Sagittula stellata E-37: one gene and its partner. The protein of the gene in region 2 binds, or shares a complex with, the protein of the main gene of each other region. Links are inferred from orthologs where the notes say so. Each region holds a gene or a part of one and is shown on either strand. Other genes may lie near its edges.

Region 1 (9,388 bases), 2.2 Mb from region 2 along the record:
TTGCGGCAGGCGCTTGTCGTCATCTTCGGCCGGCTCGTCGCGGCCTTCCTCGTAGACCTTCAGGAAGCCGTCGAAGAGCACCACCTGACCGGTGGCCCGAAGGCCGACCTGACCGTCGTCAGAGCCGATCTCCACCGTAGTTCTTTCCAGTCGCGCCGCTTCCATCTGGCAGGCAAGCGTGCGCTTCCAGATCAGATCATACAGTTTGCGCTGGTCGGATTCGGAGAGGCGCAGGCTTTCGGCATCCTTCGTCATGTCGGTGGGGCGGATGCACTCGTGCGCTTCCTGCGCGTTCTTCGCCTTGTTCTTGTAAACGCGCGGCGAGGACGGCACGTAGTCCTTGCCGTAACGATCGGCGATGGCATCGCGGCAGGCTGACACCGCCTCCGGCGCCATGTCGATCCCGTCTGTCCGCATGTACGTGATATGGCCGGCCTCGTAGAGCCGCTGCGCCGCATTCATCGCCGCCTTGGCGCCCATGCCGAACTTGCGGCTCGCCTCCTGCTGGAGGGTCGAGGTCATGAACGGCGCCGACGGATTGCGCGACGCAGGCTTCGCCTCGACGCTCAGGACCTTCAGGGCGCGCTTGGCCACGGCATCCACAGCCATCTCGGCCTGCGTGACGTTTTCCAGATCGTAGCGGTCGAGCTTCTTGCCGGCGAGACTGACGAGCCGCGCCTCGAACGTCTGGCCGCGCGGCGTGGCCAGTTGCGCCTTCACCTGCCAGTATTCGCGCGGATTGAACGCCTCGATCTCCATCTCCCGCTCGACGATCAGACGGAGGCAGACGGATTGCACACGTCCCGCCGACCGTGCGCCGGGCAGCTTGCGCCACAGCACCGGCGACAGGTTGAAACCCACGAGGTAATCGAGCGCACGGCGCGCCAGATAAGCCTCCACCAGCGGTGCGTCGATGTCGCGGGGGTTCTTCATCGCTTCGGTGACGGCCGCCTTGGTGATCGCGTTGAAGGTGACCCGGCTGACCTCGGTCGTCTTCTTGATCGACCGGCGCTTGGTCAGCGCCTCCTTCAGGTGCCACGAGATCGCCTCCCCCTCTCTGTCGGGGTCGGTTGCGAGGATCAGCTTGTCGTCGGTCTTCAAAGCTTCGGCGATGGCGGCGACGTGCTTGCGCGAATCGTTCGCGACCTCCCACTTCATCTCGAAATCATGGTCGGTATCGACCGATCCGTCTTTCGGAGGCAGGTCCCTCACGTGACCGTATGAAGCCAGAACCGTGTAGTCGGATCCCAGATACTTGTTGATTGTCTTGGCCTTGGCGGGCGATTCGACGACGACGACGGGCATCTGGGACTGCTACCTCTCCTGGTTTCTTGGCGGCCTCGCGCGGCTGCTTTCCGGGCGGCGTATCGCGGCGCTAGATGTGGGGTGCAAGGGGTAATTGTCAATGCGGGCGGATGAGCCGCGCTTGTGTCGGCGGTGTTCGGGCGTAGGCTGAACGCCACGAAACGGAGCCCCGGACATGCGATTCCTCGCCCTCTGCCTGACCCTGCTGCCCCTGCCCCTAGGCGCCTGGGAAACCCCTCGGATCGGTACCGCCCTGCGCGCCGACCTGATGGACGCGATGCGCCCCCATGCCGAATGGATCTTCGGCGCACCGCTGGTGTTCCGCGTCGACGAGCTTCGGGTGGATGGCGATGTCGCCTTCGCCATGCTGGAACCGCTGCGCAAGGACGGGCGCGCCATGACACCCGCCGATCTCATCCCGGGACACAGCCGCGACATCTTCGAGTTCGACGGACCGGCGATGCAGGCTCTGTTCCGGCGCTCGGGCAACACCTGGGTCGCGGTCCACTGGGCCATCGGGGCGACGGACGCATGGTGGTTTGGGGACCCCTACTGCAGCGACTGGAAAAGCGTGATCCCGGAGGCGTGCTGACTCAGCGGGGCACAAGCGAGAGGAAACCGCCCGGCTGACGGCGGATGCGCCCTTCCAGTTCGAGATCGGTGAGCGCGGGCGAGACATGGGACGAGGCCGCGCCAAGGTCACGGATCAACTGGTCCTCCGCCAGCGGCGACGGCCCGAGCCGGTCGAGGATACGCGTGTGCAGGTCCGCCGTCTGGCGCAGGGTCCGCGTTTCGGGCTCCGGCGCTTTCACAGCGTCGACGGCGGCGCCCTCTGGATCCGGCAGGCCAAGTTGCGGCTGTGCAGGGCCCTCTTTTTCCAGCGGCGGCAGGGCCTGCAGGACATCTTCGACATGCCGTACGAGGTGCGCGCCGTCGCGGATCATCATGTTGCAGCCCGCCGCGCGGGCGTCCAGCGGGTGGCCCGGCACCGCCAACACCTCCCTGCCCTGGTCGAGCGCGCCACGCGCCGTGATCAGCGATCCGGATTTCGCCGCTGCCTCCACGATGACGACGGCACGGGCCAGCCCCGAAACGATGCGGTTGCGCATGGGGAAGTGGCGGGCGAGCGGCTGCATGCCCATCGGCTGTTCGCTGATCCGCGCGCCGTGACAGGTGACGATATCGTCGGCCAGCCCCGCGTTTTCAGCGGGATAAAGCACATCGACGCCACCGGCCAGGACGGCGACCGTGCCGGTCTTGAGCGCGGCGTGGTGCGCCGCCGCATCTATGCCGCGCGCCAGACCGGAGACCACGCAATAGCCCGCCTCTCCCAGGCCTTCGGCAAGGCTGCGCGCCATTCGCAATCCCAGCGATGACGCATTGCGTGCGCCGACAAGGGCCACCATCGGCCGATTCAGCACGCGCGCGTCGCCCTTCACCCACAACGCCGGGGGCGCGTCGGAGAGGTCCGCCAGGTCCTTGGGATAATCCGTATCGCCCCTCAGGATCAGGCGTGCCCCGGACATCCGTGCGGCCTTCATCTCTGCAAGAATCACATTCTCGGGGCATATCGTGTAACGCTCTACCCCCGCGGCCCTGGCCACTTCGGGCAACGCTTCGAGCGCCGCGCGGGCCGAGCCGTGTTCGCCCAGAAGCCGCCAGAAGGTTGCCACGCCGACGCGGCGTGAGCGCAAGAGGCGGAGCCAGTCCACACGAGCATCTTCCGTGGTGGGTGGGAGTGGGGGGTGAGTGGAAGAGTAGCTATCGTCGCGCATCCTGTCCCCGCCGTCTTGCACCTTCATCCATAGCTTGAGGGTGGTTAATTGCAGGTAAACTCTGGCGAGAGAAATGCGCGTGCTGCACTGCCATTCGGTGCCGCGCCTTTCGGGCGTTTCACGCCGATGTGCCGCGGCGCGGCAGGGCCTGCGTATTGCGCCCGACAATCGCACGCAGCAGAGCGAGCTGCAGCACTGCCAGAAACGGACCCAGCCCCACGGTCAGCCCCGTGCCGACAACCGGTCTGAGCACCGCTCCGATGAAAAAGCCGCCAAGCATCGCCAAACCCCAGCCGCCGAGGCCGCGGATCAGGGCCGCGTGTAGGACGAAGGCCCCTGCGAGGTGTCCGATCCAGGTGAACGCGACCGAAAAGATCAGGACGTATCCGACGAGGATCATGGCCCCGGCCGCTGAGGTCGAGACTGCCTCCACCATGAACGCCAGCGTGACGACCGAGATGCCGGCGCCCAAGGTGGTGGCGAGCGTCGCCAGAATGGCCAAACCGTGCTGCCGCAGCGTCGGTCGGATGGCCAGGGCCTTCACGGGATGCCACCAGAGCGGATTGTGCTGCGCGTCAGGCACCCGCACCGCCGACCGTCAGGCCACCGATCATCACCGTGGGCTGCCCGACGCCGACCGGAACCCATTGACCCTGCTTGCCGCAATTGCCCATGCCCGGGTCCAGCGCCATGTCGTTGCCGAGCGCGCGGATCTGCTGAAGCGCGGAGGCGCCGTCGCCGATCAGGGTGGCCCCCTTCACCGGACGCCCGACCTTCCCGTCCTTCACGCGATAGGCCTCCGTGCAGGAAAAGACGAACTTGCCGTTGGTCACGTCGACCTGTCCGCCACCGAAGCCCACCGCCCAGATCCCGTCTTTCAGGTCGCGCACGATGTCCCGCGGATCGGCGTCGCCGCCCAGCATGTAGGTGTTGGTCATGCGGGGCATCGGGATATGCGCATAGCTCTCGCGGCGGCCGTTGCCGGTGGGCGTCACGCCCATCAGTCGCGCGTTCTGGCGGTCCTGCATGAAACCGACCAGCTTGCCGTCCTCGATCAGGACGTTCTTGCCCGAAGGGGTGCCTTCGTCGTCCACCGTGATCGACCCGCGCCGGTCCGGGATGGTGCCGTCGTCCAGCACGGTCACGCCCTTCGACGCGATCTGCTGGCCCATCAGGCCCGCGAAGACGGATGTGCCCTTGCGATTGGCGTCGCCTTCGAGCCCGTGCCCGATGGCCTCGTGCAGCAGGATGCCGGGCCAGCCGGGGCCGAGGACAATGTCCATGACACCCGCCGGCGCGGGCTCCGCCTCCAGGTTGACGAGCGCGATGCGCAGCGCCTCGCGCGCCTTCGATTGCCATTCGATGGGTTCCAGCAGGCCCTCAAGCGTGACCCGACCGCCACCGCCGGCAGTCCCGGCCTCCCGCCGCCCGTCCTGCTCGACGATCACCGAGACGTTCACGCGGGTCATCGGGCGCACGTCGGTCACGAGCCCCCCCTCGGGGCGGAGAATCGCGACCTCCTGCAATGAGGCGGCGATGCTGGCCGTCACCTGCACAACGCGACGGTCGAGACCACGGGCGAAGGCGTCGATCTCCTTCAGGGTGTCCACCTTCACCGGAAAGCTCGCCCCGGCAATCGGGTCGGCGTCGGTGTAAAGCGTGCGGTTCGTGCCCGCAGGCGGCGCGGCCATGACGCCGCCGCCATCACCCACCGCGAGCCGCGCCGTTTCGGCCGCACGTTTGAGAGAGGATTCGCTGATCTCCGTGGCATGGGCGTAACCGGCCACCTCGCCTTTCACCGCGCGCAGGCCGAATCCTTCGGAGGCGTCGTAGCTTGCCGTCTTGAGGCGCCCGTCATCCAGAACAAGCGATTCCGAGCGCCTCCGCTCAAGGAAAAGTTCGCCGTCCTCGGCGCCCGAAAGGGCCTCCTTTACCAGCGTCACGGTGCGATCGAGGTCCAGATGCGTCTTGAAAGGGCGGAAAAGTGCGTCGGACATATGGACCTCTGGATTGATCTGGATCAAGTAAAGCGGCGCTTTGCCGCAAGCTCAAAGCTTTCACGGGTGGAAAGAATATGGTTTCTAGACCGCCAGAACGCAACGGTATGCCGCGGAGGAGGACGGGCGCCAGCCTGCGCTTCCTTTTTGCATGTATATCAAGTCATTCCGGGTCGGCGGGCCCGTGCACAACTCGAATCGATCAGGGTGACATATGACCTTCAAGACGATGATGACGGGCCTTCTCAGCGCCTTTGTCGCCGCGCCGGCCTTGGCGCAGGACCTGCCCGTTGTGGGCCGCCCGCACCAGGGTGGCATGGGTTTCCAGCCGGCCTCCACGGAACTGGCGCGTGACCTGCAATGGCTCGACGGCATGATCCTTGTGATCATCACCGCGATCTGCCTGCTGGTCGTCGCCCTGCTTGCGTACATCGTGGTGCGCTACAACCAGAAGGCCAACAAGACGCCCGGCACCTTCACGCACAACTCTCCGCTGGAGATCGCGTGGACCATCGGGCCAATCGTGATCCTCGTGTTCATCGGCGCCTTCTCCCTTCCGGTGCTGTTCAAGCAGCAGGAAATCCCGGACGGCGACATCACCATTAAGGTCACCGGTTACCAGTGGTACTGGGGGTACGAGTACGTGGGTGAAGACCTGGCCTACGACAGCTACATGATCGGCTCTCCCGCGACGGGCGGCGACAATCGCTATTCCGACGACGTGCAGACCATGCTGACCGACGCGGGCTACACCAAGGACGAGTGGCTGCTGGCCACCGACACCGCCGTGGTCGTGCCGGTCGGCAAGACCATCGTGATGCAGGTCACCGGCGCCGACGTGATCCACTCCTGGACCATTCCGGCCTTCGGCGTGAAGCAGGACGCTGTCCCCGGCCGCCTGGCTGAGCTGTGGTTCACGCCGGAACGCGAAGGCGTCTACTTCGGCCAGTGTTCCGAACTCTGCGGAATTTCCCACGCGTACATGCCGATCACCGTGAAGGTTGTCAGCCAGGAAGCCTATGACGCATGGCTCGCCGCGTCCAAGGACGAAGGCTGGTACACAGACGTGCGCGCGGCACTGACCAACTGATCGCTTCCGGCGACCGAAAGATGATACGCAGGCCGGGACCTATCCCGGCCTGCGCCGCACCAAACCGACCTTGGCATTTCAGGCAGGAGCCGACATGAGCGACGCCAGCTTCGAGACACGCGCCCGGATGGGCACCGAGCTGCGGACCGACGCGCAGGAAGCGCAGTTCGGCGACTATTTCGCGCTGCTCAAGCCGCGTGTGATGACGCTTGTCGTTTTCACCGCCTTCGTCGGCCTGCTGGCCGCACCGGTGGCTATTCACCCGTTCCTCGGCTTCTGCGCGGTGCTGTTCATCGCCATCGGCGGCGGCGCATCCGGCGCATTGAACATGTGGTACGATTCGGACATCGACGCGCTAATGAAGCGCACGGCAAAGCGTCCGATCCCTTCGGGCAAGGTCACCCGCGACGAGGCGCTGGCCATCGGCCTGACGCTGTCAGTCTTTGCCGTCGTTTTCCTGGGCCTCGCGACCAATTGGCTGGCCGCGTCCCTGCTGGCCTTCACCATCTTCTTCTACGTCGTGATCTACACGATGTGGCTGAAACGCTCGACACCGCAGAACATCGTGATCGGCGGCGCCGCCGGGGCCTTCCCCCCGATGATCGGCTGGGCCGCCGCAACCGGCGAGATCTCGACCGCTTCCGTGCTGATGTTCTGCCTCACCTTCCTCTGGACGCCGCCCCACTTCTGGGCGCTCGCGCTTTTCGTCCGCATGGACTACGACAACGCCACCGTGCCGATGCTGACCGTGACACACGGGCGCAAGTCGACCCGGACCCACATCCTTGTCTACACTGTCCTGCTGGCCGCCTTTGCTATCGGGCTGGGCTTTACTCAGGTCGGCGGACCGGTCTACCTCGCGACGGCTCTCGTTCTGAACGCATTGTTCCTGAAGGGCGCCTGGACCATCTGGCGCCGCGACGAAGCCGCGTCGGAGGCCGACAACTTCAAGGCCGAGAAGGCGTTCTTCAAGCTGTCCCTGCTTTACCTCTTCGCTCATTTCGGCGCGATCCTCGTGGATGCAGGGCTGGACCGCTTTGGAGTGCTGTCATGAGCATCACGCGCGAACACGATCTTCACAAACGCCGCAAGTCCCGCAATATCGGCGTCGGGCTGGCGCTGGGGGCATTCATCGTGATTGTCTTCGGGATGACCGTCGTCAAGGTCGAACGGGGCGACTTCCAGATGCAACCGGCTGCGGCAACTCAGGGAGACGGCAATGGCAATTGATCCAAAGACCAAGACCCTTGTACAAACGCTCGGCGTCGTTTTCTTCATGGGTGCGATGGCCTGGGCCTCGGTGCCGTTCTATAACTGGTTCTGCCGTGTCACCGGTTTTGGCGGCACCACACAGGTGGCCGAGGCGTCGACCCGGCGCGACATCCTCGACCAGACCATCAAGATCAAGTTCGACGCCTCGAAGGACCGCGACATGCCGTGGGACTTCAAGCCCATGCAGACCGAGATGATCGTCCGCATCGGCGAAGAAGGGCTGGCGTTCTACGAAGCCTACAATCCGACCGATCATCCGATTGCGGGCCAGGCCACTTACAACGTGGCCCCCTACCAAGCGGGTGGGTTCTTCAACAAGATCGAGTGCTTCTGCTTCACCGAACAGGTGCTGATGCCCGGTGAGCGGGTTCAAATGCCCGTCAGCTTCTTCGTCGACCCGGAAATCGTGGACGACCGCGACGCGAAGTACACAAAGCACATCACACTGTCTTATACATTCTACGAGATCGACCTGCCGGAACAGACGCAGGCCGCGCTCGACACCACTGGCGATGCCCCCGGCATCGACGATCAAGACGATGCGAAAGCATCCGTGAACTAACGCCTAACGAGGGATTGCCATGGCGCATGCTAAGAACCACGACTATCACATTCTGAACCCCTCCATCTGGCCTTTCCTGGGTGCAGTGACCGGGTTCATCATGCTCTTCGGCGCGGTGCTGTGGATGAAGGACATCACGATTTGGATGTTCCTCATCGGCTTCGTCGGCGTCCTCTACACCATGTTCGGCTGGTGGAGCGAAACCGTGAAGGAGAACCAGGTCGGCGACCACACGCCGGTCGTCCTGATCGGCCTGCGTTACGGGTTCATCCTGTTCATCATGTCGGAGGTGATGTTCTTCTTCGCGTGGTTCTGGAGCTTCTTCAAGCACGCGATCTACCCCATCGACCCGAACGGCATGAGCCCGGCTGTCGATGGCGTCTGGCCGCCGGCGGGGATCGAGACGTTCGACCCCTGGCACCTGCCGCTGATCAACACGCTGATCCTCCTGTGTTCCGGCTGCGCAGCGACCTGGGCGCACCACGCGCTGGTCCATGGCAACCGTCGCGACGAGATCAAGCAGGGCCTGATCATCGCGGTCATCCTCGGTCTTCTGTTCACCGTTCTTCAGGCGTATGAATACAGCCACGCGGCGTTTGGCTTCTCGGGGAACATCTATGGCGCCAACTTCTTCATGGCGACCGGCTTCCATGGTGCGCACGTCATCATCGGCACGATCTTCCTGTTCATCTGCCTGATGCGCGTCTACCGCGGCCACTTCACCCCGGAGAACCACCTCGGCTTCGAAGCGGCGTCCTGGTACTGGCACTTCGTCGACGTGGTGTGGCTGTTCCTCTTCGCGGCAGTTTACATCTGGGGCGGCTGAGCCCCCGTCGATGGCCACAGGGCTTGCGCCCGACGCCTCACAAGGTAAACCAAGGCGCGCCCCACCGGGCGCGCCTTTTCCGTTTCCGGAGACGCATGTGACACGCTACCTCGCCCCCCTGCTGATCGGTATTGCCGGATGCGCGATCCTGCTGTGGCTGGGCACGTGGCAGATTCAGCGCCTGGACTGGAAGCAGGGCCTCCTCGCGGATATGGAGGCCACGATCTCCGGCCCCGCCCAACCCTTGCCCGTCATGGTCGACCCCTCGGCGCAGCGGTATCAACCCGTGGACCTGTCCGGCGAGATCGGCGACGAGTCGCTGCACGTGCTGGTCTCGGCCAAGCTGCGCGGGGCGGGATGGCGGGTCATCTCCCCCTTCACCACCGACGACGGGCGCCGGCTGCTTGTGGATCGCGGCTTCACCCCCATCGACCGTAAGGACGCCGCCCTTTACGCGGGGCCCGTCCGGCTGACCGGCAACCTGCACTGGCCCGACGACCGCAACTCCTCGACGCCCGACAACGACCCGGACAACGACACCTGGTTCGCCCGGGACATCGG
Region 2 (9,427 bases):
TGGGCGATACTGGGATCGAACCAGTGACCCCTACGATGTCAACGTAGTGCTCTACCGCTGAGCTAACCGCCCCTATGGCCGATCCGTTCCCCTTGCTCCGTGCCCCTTGTGAAAGAAAGGGGCGCGGGAGGTCCGCGCCGGTGGAGGGGTCTATAAATAGGTTCCGGAGCGGGATCAAGGGCTTTTGGAGTCGAAAGTTTTTGGTCTATGATTTGCTGCAAAGGAGCGCCAATGCCCAGCACGGCTTACCATCTTCATCTGCCGGAAAAGCTGTCGAGTTGCGTTGTGTTCGCGTCGCCGCATTCGGGACGCGATTATCCGCCGAGCTTTCTGGGTACGACATTGCTGGACAAGCGGACGATTCGGTCCTCGGAAGACGCCTGGGTCGACCGGCTGTTCGATTCCGCACCTGCACATGGCGCGCCGTTGTTGCGGGCCGGTGCGCCCCGCGCCTACGTGGACCTCAACCGGGCGGTCGACGAACTGGACCCGGCGCTGATCGAGGGCGTGCGCCGCATGGGCCACAACCCGCGCGTGGCCTCCGGTCTGGGCGTGGTGCCGCGCGTCGTGGCAGGCGGCCGGGCAATCTATCGCGGCAAGCTGTCCCGGCTGGAGGCGGAGCGTCGCCTGCAGCAGATCTGGCGCCCCTACCACGAGAAACTGGCCACCCTTCTGGCGCGGTCGCACGCGATCTTTGGCGAGGCGATCCTGATCGACTGCCATTCGATGCCGCGCGAGGCGCTGGACGGCGCGCTGCGCAATGGCGTGCCGCGCCCCGAGGTCGTGATCGGCGACCGGTTTGGCGCGTCCTCGGCCATCGATGTGGTGGAACGTGTGGAAGCGGCCTTCCGCTCTGCCGGGTTCGTGGTGGCGCGCAACGCACCTTTCGCGGGGGCCTACACCACCCAGGCCTATGGGCGCCCGTTGCGGAACCAGCACGCGGTGCAGGTGGAGATTGACCGGTCGCTTTACATGGACGAGAAGACCATCAGCCCGAGCGCGGATTTCGAAGACGTGCGGCGCGTGTTGCGCGGGGTCGTGGCGGAACTGGCCGTCCTGGGCGCGCGCGACCGGGGACAACTCGCGGCGGAGTGACACGGGGCCTTCGGGTCCGCCACGTCCGCCGCGATTCGCGGGGTGCCGGTGTGCCGCTCAGGCGAACAGGCGGTCGAGTGCGGCCTCCAGCGGCGCCGGGTCCGCGATCTGCAGTCTTACCGGAACGGTCAGGACCTGCTGGCGCATGTCGGCGGGCAGGCGCACGGCGTCTTTTTCCGTGGTGACAAGCTGCGCGCCCATCCGGCCCGCGTCCTGCGCAAGACGGGTCAGGATGGCCGGGGTCAGCGGCTGGTGGTCGCCGAGCGCCACGGTGCCCTTCACGTCGGCGCCAAGGCCCCTGAGCGTGGCGAAGAACTTTTCCGGGTGGCCGATGCCCGCGAAGGCGAAGGCGGCCATGTCCTGCCAGTCCATACCGGTCTGAAGCGGTTCGAGCGCGCCGGTCAGGTGCGGGATCGTCACCTGCCTGCCCCATGTGGCGGCAAAGCGCTGCTGTGCGGCGGAGGGGCCTATGGAGAGGAGCAGGTCGGCCCGGGCGAGGCCCGCCGCCACCGGTTCGCGCAGGGGGCCTGCGGGCTGGCAGCGGCCGTTGCCGAAGCCCATGTGCGCGTCCACCGTCACCAGCGTCAGATCCTTGCGCAGCGCCGGGTTCTGCAGCCCGTCGTCCAGCACGAGGACGTCCGCGCCCGCCGCTTCGGCCGCGCGGGCGCCCGCGGCGCGGTCCTTTGCCACCCATGCGGGACAGAAGGCGGCGAGGAGGAGCGGTTCGTCCCCGGTTTGCGATGCGGTGTGACGCAGCGGATCGACCTGCACCGGACCGTCGAGCGTACCGCCGTACCCGCGCGACAGGACATGGGGGCTCAGGCCCCGCGCTTGCAGGCGCTGGACGAGGGCTATGGCGGCGGGGGTTTTGCCGGTGCCGCCCGCGTTGACATTGCCGACGCAGATCACCGGAATGCCGGGGGCATGGTCTGGTGCGCGGGACACGCGGCGTGCGGTGGCGCGGGCGGTGAGGGCGGCCAGCGGCGCAAGCGCGCGGGTCTGCCACGCGGGGGCGTCGGGCGGGGTGAACCAGAAGCGCGGCGCCTGCATCAGACCGCCCCGCGTGCGTCGAGGACCTCGGCCACCTCGGCGATGACCGTGTCGACCAGTTCCGCACCGGAGGAAATCACGTCCCACCCGGCGTGTGCCATGGCCGCCGCCTGATCCGGGGCGACGAGGTGCAGCACTGCCGCCGCCAGGGAATCGGCGTCGCGGACGATGCGCGCGGCCCCGGCCTCGACCAGCCGCGTGTAGCTGCGCAGGTGCCCGCCCACGTTCGGGCCATAAAGGATCGCGGTGCCGAGCGTCGCGGCTTCGTAGGGGTCTTCGCCGCCGACGCCGTTGACGAGAGAGCCGCCGAGGTAGGCGAGGGGCGCGATGCGATACCAGAGGCCGAGCGTCTCCGGCCCTTCGGTGATGATGACCTGCGTGTTTTCGTCCGGCGTCTCGCCCTCGTCCCAGAGGCAAAGCCGGAGCTGCGCCTGCCGGGCGGCGCGGAGGATACGTTCGGCGTCCTGCGCGCAGGCGGGCACGATGACCAGAAGCAGGCGGTGGTTCAGGCGCACGGCCTGGCGGTGGGCGGCGAGGATGTCGTAGGTTTCCCCGCCGCGCAGTCGGGCGGCCAACCAGACGGGCCGGCCCGACATGAGCGCCGCGACCTCTTCGTGCTGGGCATCCGCGCAGGGCAGGGGCATGTCGGTGTCCATCAGCGGACCGGCGACGTGGATGCGCGTGGCATCCATCCCCAGCCGTCTCAGGCGGCGGGCGGCGGCTTCGTCGGTGGCATAGAGCGTGTCGACGAGCGCCAGCGCCGCCGGGGCCGGATCGGGCAGCCAGCGTGCGGCGGCGGGCGCCACGGGCGGCTGGTCGGTCAGGTCGAGCGCGATGATATGCGCGCCTTCCTCGGACAGGGAGTGCAGCAGCGCGGGACGCAGGTTGGACCCGGCCCAGAGCACCACGTCGGGTTTCAGGTGCCGGGCGTAGGCGGTGCAGTCGGGCAGTCGTTCGGCGGGGGCGGGCAGGTGCAGTGCCTCGCCGGAGGCGGGCGCGTCGCCCGAGAGCACGATTTCGGTGTCGGGGTGCTGGCCGGTCAGGCGGGCGCAGAGGCTGGCCAGCGCGCGTCCGCGTTCCTCGCCCGAGGCCCAGGCCCAGACGAGCGGACCCGGCGGACGCGGCGGCAGCGGTTGCGGCTTGTCCGCGCCCGGGCCGCGCGTCGTGGCCAGATAGGCCTGGAGCGACAACGCGCGACTGCTCAAGGCGTCAGCCCAGTTCTTCGGTGGAGGAGGCTTCCTTGCCTTCCTCTCTCAGCCGGTGCAGGTGCGCGATGAAATAGCGCATGTGGGCGTTGTCCACGGTGCGCTGCGCTTCTGCCTTCCATGCGTTGTAGGCCTCTTCGTAGTTCGGAAAGATGCCGACGATGTGGAGGTCGTTCACATCGCGGAACACGGTCTTGGTTGGGTCTTCGAGTTCGCCGCCGAAGACGAGATGGAGCCGTTGCATGCGCTTCTCCTGAAGGATGGGGCCAAGGTGACGGGCCATGACCGTAGTCATCGCGGGGGCGGGGTCAAGCGGGCCGGGGGGCGTTTCGGGTGTCCTGCCAAATACTTCGTTACCGGTTTCGGGCCGTTGCCGTGGAACCGGGCGGCCCCGGTGCATCGTCCGCGAGACGGGCCATGAGCGAGCCGTGCAGGTCGGGGTTGGCCGCCACCAGCCCGTCGACCTGCGCCTTCGGTCCGTTGAAGCGCAGCGGCTGGCCCCGGCGGTCGGTCACGGTGGCCCCTGCCTCCGACAGGATCAGCGCGCCTGCGGCGATGTCCCATTCCCAGCTTGGCCGGAAGGTGAACATCGCGTCATAGCGTCCCTCTGCCACCAGCGCCTGCCGGTAGGCCAACGAGGGGCGGTGGTGGCGCTTCACCTGCGGGACGCCGCCGGGCCAGTGATGCGGGTCGAGGTTGGGCCGGGTGGCCAGCACGTCCGCGCCGGTCAGCGCGCCGCGCGGCGAGACGGCGATCGTGTCGCCGTTCAGCCGGGCGCCGCCGCCGAGCCGGGCAGTGTAGAGCGCGTCGAGCATCGGCAGAAAGACCACCGCCGCCTGCACGATCCCATGCTCCACGACGGCCAGCACGTGCGCCCACGCGCGCGAACCTTCGATGTAGGACCGCGTGCCGTCGATGGGATCGACGATGAACACCCGGTCCTTCGTCAGGCGGTTCTCGCCGTCGGGCGTTTCCTCCGACAGCCAGCCATAACCGGGGCGGGCGTCGCGCAGGATGTCCTTCAGCGCCGTGTCCACGGCAAGATCGGCGCGGGTCACGGGGCCGGCGTCGTCCTCCTTGTAGCGGATGTCCAGATCCTGCCCGATGAAACCCGTCGCGATGTCGCCCGCCTGGCGCGCGGCCTGTGTCAGCAGGCGCAGATCGGCGTCGGCCTCAGTCTCCGGCAAGAGTGAGCCCCTCGACCAGCAGCGACGGCACCACGCGCGACAGCCAGGGGCGTGCGTCGTTCGCTGGGGTGATGGCGCGCAGCATCTCGCGCAGGTTGCCCGCCAGCGTGACACCGGACACCGGATAGGCCAGTGCGCCGTTCTCTACCCACCAGCCCGCCGCCCCGCGCGAGTAGTCGCCGGTGTTGGGGTTGATGGTGGAGCCGATCATCGAGGTCACCAGCAGGCCGCTGCCCATCTCTGCCATCAGGTCTTCGCGCGTCCGGTCGCCCTGCGTCAGTTCGAGGTTCCAGACGGTCGGAGAGATCCCGCCCGAAACGGAGCGGGCGGCGTTCGCGGTGCTCTCCATCTCCAGCTTGCGGGCGTTGGCGAGGTCCAGTGTCCAGCCGGTCAGCACACCGTCGTCGATCAGCTTGCGGGCCTTCGTCGCCAGCCCTTCCGCGTCGAAGGGACGGGAGGCGGCGGTGCGCGGGCGGTGCGGGTCCTCGATCAGCGACAGGCCCTTGGGCAGCACGTCTTCACCCAGGGCGCCGCGCAGCCAGGACGCGCCGCGTGCCACGGAGGCACCGTTCGACGCCGCGACAAGGTGGCCGATCAGCGACGAGGAGATGCGTTCGTCGAAGAGCACGGGATAGGCGCCGGTCTTGGGGCGCTTCGGGTTCAGCCGTTCCAGCGCGCGGATGGCCGCGGTGTCGCCGATGTCCTCGGCCGAACGCAGGTCGGACTGGAAGATGCGGCTGTCGCCGTCGTAGTCGCGCTCCATGGCAAGGCCGGTGCCCGCCACCGCGACGCAGGACCGGGAGCGCCCGGTGCGCCGGTAGCCTCCGGCAAACCCGTTGGAGGCGGCAAGTGCGACGTTCTGCGCCGAATAGGTGGCGGAGGCGGAGTGCACCATGGTGATGCCCTCGTGCGCCAGCGCCGCAGCCTCGGCCCGGCGGGCGTCGTCTTCAAGCTCTGCCGGGGCGGGTTCCTCGGCGGGGTCGGCCAGTTGCAGGGCGTCCATGTCCCAGTCGCGGGCAAGCTGAGACGGATCGGCAAGGCCCGCGTAGGGGTCTTCGGGCGTCTCGCGGGCCATGGCGACGGCGCGTTCTGCCATGGCGGTCAGCGCCTCGGCCCGGGTGTCGGAGGTGGAGACGCTGGCGACCCGCCTGCCCACGAAGACCCGCAGCCCGAGGTCGCGCCCCTCGGCCCGTTCCGCCTGTTCCAGCGTCCCGGCGCGCACGTCGATGGACAGCGCGGTGCCTTCGATGGCGATGGCGTCTGCGGCATCGGCGCCAGCTTTCTTCGCGGCGTCGAGCAGGGCCTGTGTCAGCTCGGTCGGGGTCTGGGACATCTGCAGCCTTTCGTCGGTCGTTGTCCCGAGGTAGGGCGCCGCGCGTCAGGGTGCAAGCGTTTCGGGGGGGCGCAGGGCGCGGTGCCGTGGTTGCCGGCCCATGACTGCCAGCCCCGTGTCAGCGTGGATCGCACTCGACGAAGGCGGTGAACGCGGCAGCCCTCTGGGCCAGGTCCTCGGGGCGAAGAGGTGTGTGTGGCGCGGCACGGAGGGGCGAGACCCCTTGCGCCGCAAGGAACCGCGCCGCGACCTCGGCCCGGACCGCGAAGTTCACGTTCTGGGGAATGTCGCGCAGCTGGTCGGCGATGGTCAGCGCGTCGAGCTTGGCCACCACCACGCCCACCACCGAACCGTCTGCGCCGATCAGCGGCCCGCCGGAATTGCCGGGCTGGACCGGGGCGGTGATCTGCATGGTCGCGGGATCGCCCGACAGCCCGGTGATCGCCGAGACCGACCCGCGCGTCACGTTCATCCCGCCGAGGATGTGCGACAGCGGATACCCTAGCGCGGTCACGTCCGAATTGAGCCGCGCGGGCGCCTCCGAGAAGATGGCGACCGCCGGGGCCGGTGCTTCGGACAACAAAAGCGCCAGGTCGCTGTCAGCGGATTGCGTCAGCAGGCGGGCGGGCCGGCCGTCGACGTGGATCGTGGTGCAGCCGTCGGTGACATGGGCGTTGGTCAGAACGTGCCCCTCGGCGGAGACGTAGAAGCCGCTGCCGGTGCTGGCCGCGCGGAAGGGGCGCGACGGGCGGTCCCGGTGCGCGCTGTCCTCCGGCAGGTTGACGTCCGGCAGGGTGGCCTCCGGGGGTGAGGCCACTGGCGGTGTGGCCTCGGTCGGGGGGGCGGGCCTGTCCCGAGGCAGGCGTTCCAGGGTGTCCAGCAGCGGGGCGGCGGCTTGCCGTGCCCGGTCGAGCCGCCCGCCGCGCGTGACCGCCAGCGGCGCGGCCAGCCCCGGCGCAATGCTGGCGGCCACCGCGCCGAGAAGCGCGCCGTCCGCCGCATCCGCCGACAGAACGACCGTCGACCATGCGCCGTCGATATAGTCGGAGCGGACCCGGCGCAGTGTGCCGTCCGCGCCGGTGACCCCGGTCACGGCAAGGCTGGCGTCGCGCGTGCGCACCGGGGTTCCGCCCTCTGCCTGAAGCGCCAGCGTGTCGCGGTGCAGCGCCTGCGCCTCTGGCCGGGAGAGAGAGGCGAAACGGTAGCGCAGCGAGGACGTGCTGTGGTCCCAGACGGTGAACGCGCCATCCGGTGCGGCGGGAACGGCGGTCTTGGACGGAAAGAGCAGCGACAGCCCGAGCGAGTCGAAGTGGCGCCACGTCCAGCCATCGCGCGCGGCCCGATCCGTCATCTCCTGCGCCAGCGCGGCCATATGCAGCACGGAGGGCGCGGCGCCGTAGGCGGTTTGGGCGAAGTCGTCCATCGCTGCCTGCGCGCCGGGGCTCCAGTCGGGGGCGATGGGCGCGTGCAGAGCGCCTTCGAAGGCCAGCGCGGCTTGAAGGAAACGCCGGTCCTGGATCGAAAGCCCCTCTGCCAAGAAGGGTTCGGAAAGGTCCACCGCCTGCTGCGCCGACGCGGGCGGCCACGGCGGCAAGGCGGCCAGCAAGAGAAGCACGAAAAAGGTGCGCAAGGATAAGGTCATCAAAGGTCGCGGCGAAGGAATGGCATGGTCTGTCCGGGCAGCCTGCCATGCGGACACACGCGCGGCAATCGCTTCCGCCCCGGCGGACCCATCCGGCCCGGCCTGGCCATCCGGCACGCGGACGCGGTCTCAGCCGGTCAGTCGGCCTTTTCCGTCACGGCCACGATCGGTCCCATGCGCCGCCCGAGGTCGTTGCGGCCCAGTTCCGGCGCATAGAGCCGCGAAACATTGCCGTCGAGGAACAGCGCGTTGGGCAATTTCAAACCGTCGCGGAAAAACCGCCCGAACTCGTGGAAGGTGACGACGCTTTGCGAGATCGCGAAGACCGCGCGCTTGCCGTCCTTCGATGTGCCCACGCCGTTGCGGATATAGCGCGAGGTGGAGTCCGGCAGGAAGCGCGGGTGCAGTTCGCCGCCTATGACCAGCATCGGGCCGGATTGCGTGGCGTCGCGGCAGGCGGGCTTGGCGGCAAGGAAGTCGCGGGTCTCGTAGACTCGGGCGCGGGTATCCGTGATGCAGAGCACACCGTTGGGCAGGAGGCCGAAGTTGCCCGGACCGGGGGAGGAGATGACACGCATCTCTTCCTTGCCATCCTCGACGTAATAGCCGACCGGGGCGCGGTCCTCGTGATACATGCCGGCATTCATCGCGAAGGCGAGCGTTTCGCCCTTTTGGGCCAGAATGGCCTCAAGGCGCGAGAACTGGCCGATGGGCCGTCCCTCGGCGTCGGCGCGAAACAGGCGGAGGTCTTCCTTCGTGGCGTCGACCTCGCAGACGGCGTAGCGGATCGACTCGAACTCCACGTTGCGGCAAGTGACGGCGCTGGCGGGCGCTGCCACCGAGGCGAGCAACGCTGCCAGCGCAAGGCAGGCACGGAGCATGGGATCAGCCCTCCACGTCGCGGCGCACGGTGTCGTCGGAGAACAGGCGCCGGGCCTCGTCGAGGTTGTCGAAGGTCTCGTCCAGGCGGAACCGCAGTTCAGGCGCGAATTTCAGCGTCAGCCCCTTCGAGACGGCGCGCCGCAACTCGCCCTTGTTGCGGTCCAGCAGGGCGAACATGTCGTCGGCCTTCTGCCCGCCGAGCGGCACCACATAGGCGGTGGCGACCTTGAGGTCGGGGGAAACGCGCACCTCGCCGACCGTGATCGACAGGCGGTTGAGCTCGGGGTCGTGGACGTCGCCACGCATGAGAACATCCGACAGCTGGCGCCGGATGACTTCGCTCACCCGGAGCTGACGTTGGCTTGGCCCGGGGCCATCTTGGAATCTGTTGCGTGCCATGCGGGAGAAGTAGAGCGAAGCTGTCGCTTTGCCAAGCGCCGACGACCGCTGTATGGGATCGCAACGGACTTGAGGAGTGTGGACGATGACGGATCAGCCAGGTGTCGTTGTAACGGGCGTTTCCGGACGCATGGGGCAGATGCTCGTGAAGGAGGTCATGGCCTCCGACCGGCTGAAACTTGTCGGCGCGCTGGAGCGCGAGGGCCACGACTGGGTCGGGCGCGACCTGGGGCTGGCCATGGGCGGTGCCGAGATGGGCCTGAAGGTGAGCGACGACGCGCTTGAGGCGTTTTCGCGTGCGCAGGCGGTCATCGATTTCACCGCGCCCGCGGCGACGGTCGCATTTTCCGAACTGGCGGCGCAGGCGCGGGCGGTGCATGTCATCGGCACCACTGGGCTGTCGGAGGACGATATTTCCGCCATCGACCGCGCGGCACGTCATGCGGTTGTGGTCCGGGCGGGCAACATGTCGCTGGGCGTGAACCTGCTGACCCGGATGGTGAAGCAGGTTGCGGCGGCGCTGGATGCCGACTGGGACATCGAGGTGATCGAGGCGCACCATCACCACAAGGTGGACGCGCCCTCGGGGACGGCGCTGATGCTGGGCGAGGCCGCGGCAGAGGGACGCGGGGTT

Evidence for each region.
Region 1: the proteins of ABFK29_RS17865 (region 2) and tldD are in contact, whole or in part, in a solved structure (PDB 5NJ9), measured with the Escherichia coli proteins. The link is inferred for Sagittula stellata E-37 from one-to-one orthologs.

Annotation. Positions count from the first base shown.
Region 1 is NZ_CP155729.1:1,546,618-1,556,005, reverse strand. Bases 2,867-5,763 are described here. They hold tldD (metalloprotease TldD), read right to left. Parts: upstream 5,078-5,763; coding sequence 3,656-5,077; downstream 2,867-3,655. Other genes in these bases: coxB (cytochrome c oxidase subunit II), read left to right, coding at 5,292-5,763; ABFK29_RS07400 (hypothetical protein), read right to left, coding at 3,199-3,663; dprA (DNA-processing protein DprA), read right to left, coding at 2,867-3,080. Also shown: topA (type I DNA topoisomerase), read right to left, coding at 1-1,305; ABFK29_RS07410 (hypothetical protein), read left to right, coding at 1,481-1,897; more of dprA, read right to left, coding at 1,899-2,866; more of coxB, read left to right, coding at 5,764-6,167; cyoE (heme o synthase), read left to right, coding at 6,262-7,221; ABFK29_RS07380 (hypothetical protein), read left to right, coding at 7,218-7,397; ABFK29_RS07375 (cytochrome c oxidase assembly protein), read left to right, coding at 7,387-8,001; ABFK29_RS07370 (cytochrome c oxidase subunit 3), read left to right, coding at 8,021-8,827; ABFK29_RS07365 (SURF1 family protein), read left to right, coding at 8,925-9,388. UniProt on the Escherichia coli protein: Metalloprotease involved in CcdA degradation. Suppresses the inhibitory activity of the carbon storage regulator (CsrA).
Region 2 is NZ_CP155729.1:3,743,459-3,752,885, reverse strand. The notes cover bases 3,698-6,633. They hold ABFK29_RS17865 (TldD/PmbA family protein), read right to left. Parts: upstream 5,871-6,633; coding sequence 4,524-5,870; downstream 3,698-4,523. Other genes in these bases: ABFK29_RS17860 (trypsin-like peptidase domain-containing protein), read right to left, coding at 5,989-6,633; ABFK29_RS17870 (inositol monophosphatase family protein), read right to left, coding at 3,704-4,537. Also shown: ABFK29_RS17890 (N-formylglutamate amidohydrolase), read left to right, coding at 232-1,095; lpxK (tetraacyldisaccharide 4'-kinase), read right to left, coding at 1,153-2,145; ABFK29_RS17880 (3-deoxy-D-manno-octulosonic acid transferase), read right to left, coding at 2,145-3,335; ABFK29_RS17875 (DUF4170 domain-containing protein), read right to left, coding at 3,355-3,594; more of ABFK29_RS17860, read right to left, coding at 6,634-7,500; ABFK29_RS17855 (phosphodiester glycosidase family protein), read right to left, coding at 7,650-8,393; 30S ribosome-binding factor RbfA, read right to left, coding at 8,398-8,793; dapB (4-hydroxy-tetrahydrodipicolinate reductase), read left to right, coding at 8,879-9,427.